2 regions of the Acidovorax sp. GW835-FHT14B10 genome follow, and region 1 is predicted to be linked to the other one. Evidence: riboswitches for the same ligand, from Rfam matches in the RefSeq annotation. Region 1 holds a riboswitch; the other holds the start of a gene.
What was found. A riboswitch is a leader RNA that binds a small molecule or an ion and turns the genes downstream of it on or off. The one in region 1 is predicted to bind S-adenosylhomocysteine.
Positions count from the first base shown of each region.

Region 2: linked by a shared signal. The riboswitch ahead of ahcY (adenosylhomocysteinase) and the one ahead of metH (methionine synthase) in region 1 are both predicted to bind S-adenosylhomocysteine.

Region 1 is NZ_JBXAGC010000004.1:144,473-149,002, forward strand. Features, by position in the region: gene AC1Q5S_RS05320 (PPK2 family polyphosphate kinase) at 1-850, opposite strand, end outside; gene AC1Q5S_RS05325 (LysR family transcriptional regulator) at 1,001-1,939, opposite strand; gene AC1Q5S_RS05330 (PACE efflux transporter) at 2,070-2,501, shown strand; S-adenosyl-L-homocysteine riboswitch at 2,533-2,631, shown strand; gene metH (methionine synthase) at 2,610-4,530, shown strand, end outside.
Region 2 is NZ_JBXAGC010000002.1:230,946-235,475, reverse strand. Features, by position in the region: gene AC1Q5S_RS03035 (winged helix-turn-helix domain-containing protein) at 1-30, opposite strand, end outside; gene AC1Q5S_RS03030 (group I truncated hemoglobin) at 214-576, shown strand; gene AC1Q5S_RS03025 (class I SAM-dependent methyltransferase) at 748-1,593, shown strand; S-adenosyl-L-homocysteine riboswitch at 1,811-1,889, shown strand; gene ahcY (adenosylhomocysteinase) at 1,959-3,395, shown strand; gene AC1Q5S_RS03015 (TlyA family RNA methyltransferase) at 3,573-4,530, shown strand, end outside.

The DNA of each region.
Region 1 (4,530 bases):
GCTCCAGCCCCGGGTCGCCCGGCGGATAGCGCAGGTCCAGGTTCTGCAGCACCTCGCGCAGCACGGTGGCGATCATCAGGTTGCGGTGCGTCTTGGAGTTGGCGGGCACGATGGTCCAGGGCGCCCAGGGGGTGTGCGTGGCCGCCAGCAGTGTTTCGTAGGCTTTCTGGTAGTCGGCCCACTGCTTGCGCACGGCGATGTCGCCCATGTCGAATTTCCAGTGCTTGGTGGGATCGTCCAGGCGCTCCTGCAGTCGCTCGCGCTGTTCCTCGAAGCCGATGTGCAGCATGAACTTCACAATGACCGTGCCGGTCTCGCTGAGCATGCGTTCGAAGTCGTTGATGTGGGCCAGGCGCTGGCGCTGCTGCTCGGGCGTGATCCAGCCGTTGACCACTGGCACCAGCACGTCTTCGTAATGGCTGCGGTTGAACACCGTCAGCTCGCCGGCGCCCGGCACCCGCTGGTGGATGCGCCACAGGTAGTCGTGGGCGCGCTCGGGCTCGGTGGGCGCCTTCCAGCCCACGGCATGCACACCCAGGGCGCTCATGCTGCCGAACACGCCGCGCACGGTGCCGTCCTTGCCCGAGGCGTCGGTGCCCTGCAGCAGCACCAGCAGCTTGTAGCGCCGGTCGGCATACAGCAGGTCTTGCAGCGTGTCGAGTTCGATCGCCAGGGCCTGCACATCTTCCTTGGCCTGCGCCTTCTCGCCGTTCATGAACGGCGTGGCGTCGGGGTCGAAATCCTTCAGCGAGACCGGTTTGGGGCCGGAGCCATTGGCCGGCTTGGGTTGCCAGGCGGCCCAGCGCTTGGCCAGGGCCTTGTCGTTGCTTTGAAAGGGGGATTTGCTCATGGTCGTTTTTCGGTGGGTAGGGCGGCCAGCTTGGCGCAATGCGCCGGGCCGGTCAATGCACACTTGCGGCACACATGGGCATTGAATGCTATGCAATGAATAGCTTCTGGCGCTTGCTGGATAAGCGTCGTAATCTTTTTTGGTCGTCAATCAGGCCTGTCCACCCGATGCACCCTGCTGCGCGATCAGCTGCACAAAGCGCCGCGCGCCCAGGCCCAGCGGGCGCTCTTTGGACCAGACCACGTCCACCCATAGCGCCACGCCGTTGCTGAGGTTTTCAAACGGCATCTCCACCAGCGAGCCGGCCGCGATGCGCGGCTGCACCAGCGCGCGCGGCTGCCAGCCCCAGCCCAGGCCCGCCTCGATCAGGCCCAGGGCGGCCAGGTGGCTGTCGGTGCGCCAGTGGTGGCGGGCAAACACGAAGCGTGGGTCGGTCTGCGCCAGGTCGCGGCTGGCCACCACGATCTGGCGCGTGGTGGTGAGGTGTTCCTCGCGCAGCTGGGCCCGCTCGGGCGCCTCGCCGCGGGCAGCTGCGGTCGCCCGCGCAGCCACCAGCACGGGGTGCTGGGGCGCCATCACGGCCACCAGGGTTTCGCTGCCCACCTCCTGGAAACCCTCGCGCCCGTCGATGCTGGGGCGCTCGAACACCAGCGCCAGTTGTGCCCGCCCGCTGTGCAGCAGGGCTAGCGCGTCGCCCTGGGGCGCGGCCAGCACCTCCACCTGCAGCAGCGGGTATTGCTGCGCCAGCGCGGCCAGCGGCGCCGTCCAGCGCGCTGCCAGCAGCTCGGGGGCGATGGCCAGGGTGAGGCGCTCCTCCAGGCCCTGTGTGAGCGCCAATGCCTGGGCATTGAGCTGCCGCAGCTGCGCGGCCAGCAGCCGCGCCTGCGGCTCCAGCGCCCGGGCCGCCGCTGTGGGGCGGGGCTCGCGCCCGCTGCGGTCGAACAGTTGCACGTCGAGCTCGGCCTCCAGGTGGGCGATGGTCATGCTCACGGCCGAGGGCACCCGCGACAGCGCCCGCGCGGCGGCCGAAAACGAGCCTCGGTCGAGCACCGCCAGAAACACCTGCACGCTGTCGGAAGAAAAGGCCATGGCCTGCCAATCTGTCAATAAATCTGAAATAAGCTGACTTTATATATCAGTGATTCGTACATAAAGTGCCGCCATGACCGTGCATGCACCCGTGACCCTGTCCGTTTCCTCGTCCCCCGCCGCCCCCGGCCTGCAGGGCGTGCGCCGCCGCGTGCTGTATGTGACTTTGTACGAGCTCATCGCCATTGCCGTGGCAACCTGGGGGCTGGCAGTGCTCACGGGCCAGAGTGCTGCGCACTCCAGCGTGGCATCGGTGGCCGCCTCGGCGGTGGCGGTGGTCTGGAACCTGCTGTTCAACTGGGCCTTCGAGCGCTGGGAATCGCGCCAGGCCGTGCGCGGGCGCAGCGTGCGCCGCCGCATTGCCCATGCCATCGGCTTCGAGGGCGGTCTGGTGTTCACGCTGGTGCCGCTGTTTGCCTGGTGGTTCAACGTGAGCCTGTGGCAGGCCTTCGTGATGGACCTGGCGCTCATCGTTTTCTTTCTTTGCTACACCTTTGTCTTCAACTGGGGGTTCGACCGGGTGTTCGGGCTGCCGGCATCGGCGCAGCCTGCGGCCATCTGAGCGCCGGGGCGTTCGCCCTTAAAATCCAGCCTCGCCCAAGGAGCGTTGCAGCGGCTGCCACCACCGGTGGGGCCGTCAGGCTTGGGCGCCGCATGCACCGCATGCCCCATCGCAACGACGCTCACCTGTTTTTCTGCTGTTCCTGCACAGGTGAGTCGCATGTCTGAAATTTCCGTTCCCCCCATGAAGCTGTCCGGCCTGGAGCCTGTCTCCATCGGCGAGGGCACGCTGTTCGTCAACATCGGCGAGCGCACCAACGTCACGGGCTCCAAGGCGTTTGCCCGCATGATCCTGAATGGCCAGTACGAAGAGGCCCTGGCCGTGGCGCGCCAGCAGGTGGAAAACGGCGCCCAGGTCATCGACATCAACATGGACGAGGCCATGCTCGACAGCAAGGCGGCCATGGTGCGCTTTCTGCAGCTGATCGCGTCCGAGCCCGACATCGCGCGCGTGCCCATCATGGTGGACAGCTCCAAGTGGGAGGTGATCGAGGCCGGGTTGCGCTGCATCCAGGGCAAGGGCATCGTGAACTCGATCAGCATGAAAGAGGGCGTGGAGAAGTTCAAGCACGAGGCCCGGCTCGTCAAGCGCTACGGCGCCGCTGCCGTGGTCATGGCCTTCGACGAGCAGGGCCAGGCCGACACCTACGCGCGCAAGATCGAGATCTGCGAGCGCGCCTACCGCATCCTGGTGGACGAGGTGGGCTTTGCGCCCGAAGACATCATTTTTGACCCCAACATCTTCGCCGTGGCCACCGGCATCGAGGAACACAACAACTACGCGGTCGATTTCATCGAGGCCACGCGCTGGATCAAGCAGCACCTGCCCGGCGCCAAGGTGTCGGGCGGCGTGTCCAACGTGAGCTTCAGCTTCCGCGGCAACGACCCGGTGCGCGAAGCCATCCACACCGTGTTCCTGTACCACGCGATCCAGGCCGGCATGGACATGGGCATCGTCAACGCGGGCATGGTGGGCGTCTATGACGATCTGGAACCCACGCTGCGCGAGCGCGTGGAGGACGTGGTGCTCAACCGCCGCCCGGATGCCGGCGAACGCCTGGTCGAGGTTGCCGAAACCGCCAAGAGCGGCGCCAAGGACGAGAGCAAGAAGCTCGAATGGCGCGGCACGCCCGAGCATCCGAAGACCGTGGGCGAGCGCCTGAGCCACGCGCTGGTGCATGGCATCACCGACTTCATCACCGAAGACACCGAAGAAGCCTACCAGCAGATCCTGGCCAGGGGCGGCCGCCCGCTGCATGTGATCGAAGGGCCGCTGATGGACGGCATGAACATCGTGGGCGATCTGTTCGGCGCGGGCAAGATGTTCCTGCCCCAGGTGGTGAAAAGCGCGCGCGTGATGAAGCTCGCGGTGGCCCACCTCATCCCCTACATCGAGGAAGAAAAGCGCCAGGACGAGGCTGCGGGCCGCGACGTGCGCAGCAAGGGCAAGATCGTCATCGCCACGGTGAAGGGCGATGTGCACGACATCGGCAAGAACATCGTCACCGTGGTGCTGCAGTGCAACAACTTCGAGGTGGTGAACATGGGCGTGATGGTGCCCTGCCACGAGATTCTGGCGCGCGCCAAGGTCGAGGGCGCCGACATCGTGGGCCTGTCGGGCCTGATCACGCCCAGCCTCGAAGAAATGCAGTACGTGGCCGGCGAGATGCAGAAGGACGAGCATTTCCGCATCAAGAAAATTCCGCTGCTGATCGGCGGCGCCACCTGCTCGCGCGTGCACACGGCCGTCAAGATCGCGCCGCACTACGAGGGCCCCGTGGTCTATGTGCCCGACGCCTCGCGCAGCGTGAGCGTGGCGCAAAGCCTGCTCGGTGACGGCGTCGAGAGCTATGTGCAGGAAGTCAACGCCGACTACGACAAGGTGCGCACCCAGCACGCCAACAAGAAGCAGGTGCCGCTGTGGCCCCTGGCCAAGGCCCGCGCCAACAAGACGCCGATCGACTGGCAGGCCTACCAGCCCGCCGTGCCGCGCGCCCTCGGCCGCCGGGTGTTCCAGAACTTCGACCTGG
Region 2 (4,530 bases), on a different contig from region 1:
GAGCTCACAGTCTCTGAAAGTCAGCAGCACCGGCTACTCCTTCACGGAAGCAGAGCCGGAATCATATGGCGCACCACCATCTTCAGCCAATCTCCACGCCTTCCCCATGGTGGCGCCAAGGAATCTGGCGCGGTTGTGCGTAAGCTTTTTCCACCGTGGCTCGGGCAGACCGCGCAACGTATTCAGGAGTTTCTTGACCGAAAGGAGTTCACCATGGGTACCACGCTTTACCAACGGCTGGGCGAATCGGCGGGCATCGCCCGCCTCGTGGACGATGTCATTGCCGCCCACCTGAGCAATCCCCTCGTCAAAACCCGTTTCGAGAACGCCGAGGACCTGGAGCACACCAAGAAAATGGCGACCGAGTTCTTCTGTGCGGGTGCCGGGGGACCGCAGCCTTACACCGGCAGAGACATGCTCACGGTGCACAAGGGGATGAACATCAGTGAACAGGAGTATCTGGCGGTCATGGATGACATTGTTGGTGCCATGGGCAAGCACCAGCTGGACGATGGCACGAAGAACGAGGTGATCGGCATCCTCTACGCGCTCAAGGGCCACATCATCCGCGTCTGATTCCCTTCTTCCATCACCCGTGTCGTTGTTGCTGCGCATTGCCTTGCAAGGCACGGGCTGCGGTTGAGCGCCCAGACACCAAGGATCAGGAATCGGAATGACCGGGTCTCCTGCCGGCGCGGTCGCGCCGCAGGGGCGGAGGGTTGCACACCATCTATGGAGGTACCTCAAATGGACTCGCAACTAGAAAGCATTCGCGAACAACAGCAAGCGTCCTGGAACCGGTTCTCCGCGGGCTGGAAGAAATGGGATGAGCTGTTCATGGACTTCCTGCGCCCCATGGGCGACGAAATCATCCGTTGGCTGGACCCGAAGGGCCAGGACGTGGTGCTCGATGTCGCCGGCGGCACGGGAGAGCCCGGGTTGACGATTGCGGCGCGCATTCCGCAGGGGCGGGTGGTCGTCACCGACCTGGCGGCGAACATGCTGGAGATCGCCAGGGAGAATGCGCAGCGCCGCGGGCTGGCCAATGTGGAGACCCGCGTGTGCGATGTGTGCGCGCTGCCTTTTGCGGACCAGAGTTTTGATGCCGTCAGCTGCCGCTTTGGCTTCATGTTTTTCCCCGACATGGATCTGGCGGCCCGGGAGATGGCGCGTGTCCTGAAACCCGGCGGGCGCCTGGCCACTGCGGTCTGGAATGTGGCGGAGAAAAATTTCTGGGTGACGGCCATCATGGGCGCGATCAACCGGAACATGGCCTTGCCTGCACCGGCGCCGGGCGCGCCGGGCATGTTCCGCTGTGCCCAGGCGGGCTGGGGCGAGGCGCTGTTGGCGCAGGCCGGGCTGAAAAATGTGTCGGTCAGGGAGGTGGCGGGACGGCTCGACTGCCAGACCGCCGATGTGTACTGGCAGGCCATGACCGAAGTGGCCGCACCGGTGGTTGCCGCACTGGGCCAGGCCGACGAAGCCACGGGAGAGAAGATTCGGGAAGAGGTGTATCGGGCCATCGAGCAGAAATTCCCGGATGGCAATGTCCGGATCGACGCCAGCGCACTCGTGGTTTATGGCGAGAAATGAAGGAGCGCTGCCGTACCTGGGGGGGGCAGCCACCATGCATGGCAACGGGGCCTGGTGACGGATGCCTCCCCGCGCACTGGGCGCATCGTTGCCGGCGGATGCGGCGCTTGCATCGGTGGGTCCCGCGCATGCCGAGCCATGTGGCCGGGGAATGCGCCCTGGCTGGCGGCCGGGATGGCGTGGCGCCGGGTGCGCGCGTCCGTATAATCCCGACCTCATCCGAGGAGCGTTGCAGCGTCCCCAGCATTGGCGGGGCGTGAGGCTCGGAGTCACTTTCGCAACGACGCTCATCCACTTTCCGCGTGGTGAGCTTTTTCCCTTCCCCCCCGGCGAGTGGTTTTTTCAAACATGCTTTGGAGCAAACCATGAACGCACGCGTCAACGCACCTACCCTGGCCGACAGCGCCATTGCCGACATCGGCCTGGCCAACTGGGGCCGCAAGGAAATCCGCATCGCCGAGACCGAGATGCCCGGCCTGATGGCCATCCGCGAGGAATTCGCCGCCAGGCAGCCCCTGAAGGGCGCGCGCATCACCGGCTCGCTGCACATGACCATCCAGACGGCCGTGCTGATCGAGACCCTGAAAGCCCTGGGCGCCGATGTGCGCTGGGCCTCGTGCAACATCTTCTCCACCCAGGACCACGCCGCCGCCGCGATTGCCGCCACCGGCACGCCGGTGTTCGCCATCAAGGGCGAGACCCTGGTGGACTACTGGGACTACACCCACCGCATCTTCGACTTCGGCGCCAAGGGCACGGAGGGCGAAGGCCCGAACATGATCCTGGACGACGGCGGCGACGCCACGCTGCTGATGCACCTGGGCAAGAAGGCCGAGCAGGACGCCTCCGTGCTGGCCAATCCCGGCAGCGAGGAAGAGCGCATCCTGTATGCCGCCATCAAGGCCAAGCTGGCCGAAGACAGCACCTGGTACAGCCGCAAGAGCGCCCAGATCCTCGGCGTGACCGAAGAGACGACGACCGGCGTGCACCGCCTCAAGGAAATGTCGGCCAAGGGCACGCTGCTGTTCCGCGCCATCAACGTGAACGACTCGGTGACCAAATCGAAGTTCGACAACCTCTACGGCTGCCGCGAATCGCTGGTGGACGGCATCAAGCGCGCCACCGACGTGATGATCGCCGGCAAGGTGGCCGTGGTGGCCGGCTACGGCGACGTGGGCAAGGGCAGTGCCCAGGCGCTGCGCGCGCTGAGCGCCCAGGTGTGGGTGACCGAGATCGACCCCATCAACGCCCTGCAGGCCGCCATGGAAGGCTTCAAGGTCGTGACCATGGAATGGGCCGCGCCACTGGCCGACATCTTCGTCACCACCACCGGCAACCGTGACGTGATCACCTTCGAACACATGAAGGCCATGAAGGACCAGGCCATCGTCTGCAACATCGGCCACTTCGACAATGAGATCCAGGTCGCCAAGCTCGAAGAACACTGCCAGTGGGAAGAGATCAAGCCCCAGGTGGACCATGTGATCTTCGCCGACGGCAAGCGCATCATCCTGCTGGCCAAGGGCCGCCTGGTGAACCTGGGCTGCGGCACGGGCCACCCGAGCTTCGTGATGTCGAACTCGTTCGCCAACCAGACCATCGCGCAGATCGAGCTGTTCACCCACCCCGAAGGCTACGACGTGGGCAAGGTCTACGTGCTGCCCAAGCACCTCGACGAGAAGGTGGCACGCCTGCACCTCAAGAAGGTGGGCGCCATGCTGACCGAGCTGAGCGACGAGCAGGCCGCCTACATCGGCGTGCCCAAGCAGGGCCCCTACAAGCCCGACACCTACAGGTACTGATTCCCCCTCGGGCGCTTGCGCCTTCCCCCTGAGGGGGACGCCACCAGCGGCCCGGCAAAGCCGGTTCCGCGGTGGCGCTGGCGGGTGGCGCGGCTCAATGATGCTATTTTTATATGAGCTGCTGGCGCTTGATTTACTAACGCTACCAGCTGACTTGACTCAAAAAGGATGGGCGCGATGCGCGCAGATGTGTTTTTGGTGGAACGTGGCCATGCGGCCACGCGCTCGCAGGCGCAGCGGCTGATTGCCGCGGGCGTGGAGTGGCGCCTGTCGCCGCTGGCGCCCTGGCAGAAGGTGGCCAAGAACGGGGACGAAATTCCGTCCGTGGCCGAGGTGCGGCTGCTCGACGATGCCGAGGCCAAGTACATCTCGCGTGGCGGCCTCAAGCTCGAAGGGGCGCTGCGGGCCACCGGCCTGTCGGTGGCGGGGTTGCGCTGCCTGGATGTGGGGCAGAGCACGGGCGGCTTTACCGACTGCCTGCTGCAGCAGGGCGCGGCCCAGGTGATTGGCGTGGATGTGGGCCATGGCCAGCTGCACGAGCGGCTGCGCGCTGATCTGCGCGTGGTCTGCGTCGAGGGCGTGAATGCGCGCTCGCTGACGGCGCAGGCCTTGCAGGATGCCTGTGAGCTGGCCCTGTCGGAAGTGATCGAGGCCGAAGAGGACAACGAGACCCAGCCCGAGGCACCCTACAGCTGGATGCGCAATGGCGGGCAGGTGGACGAGGCCTACGACGACAGCAACGATGCCAAGGACCAGGACATCGAAGCCTTCAAGTCCGAGCGCGCCGCCCGCGCCAAGGCCCGCGAACAGGGCACGCTGCCGGTGGAGCGCCGCCGCCGGCCCGAATGCGCCGATACCGACATCACACCGGTGTTCGATCTGGTGACGGGGGACCTGTCGTTCATCTCGCTCACGCTGGTGCTGCCCGCGCTGGTGCCGCTGCTGGCGCCAGGCGGCAGCCTACTGATGCTGGTCAAGCCGCAGTTCGAGCTGCAGCCCGGCCAGGTGGGCAAGGGCGGCATCGTGCGCGATGCCGCGCTGTATGCCGTGGTGGAACAACGCATCCGTGACTGCTGTGCCGGGCTGGGCCTGGTGGTGCAGGCGTGGCTGGACAGCCCCATCAGCGGCGGTGACG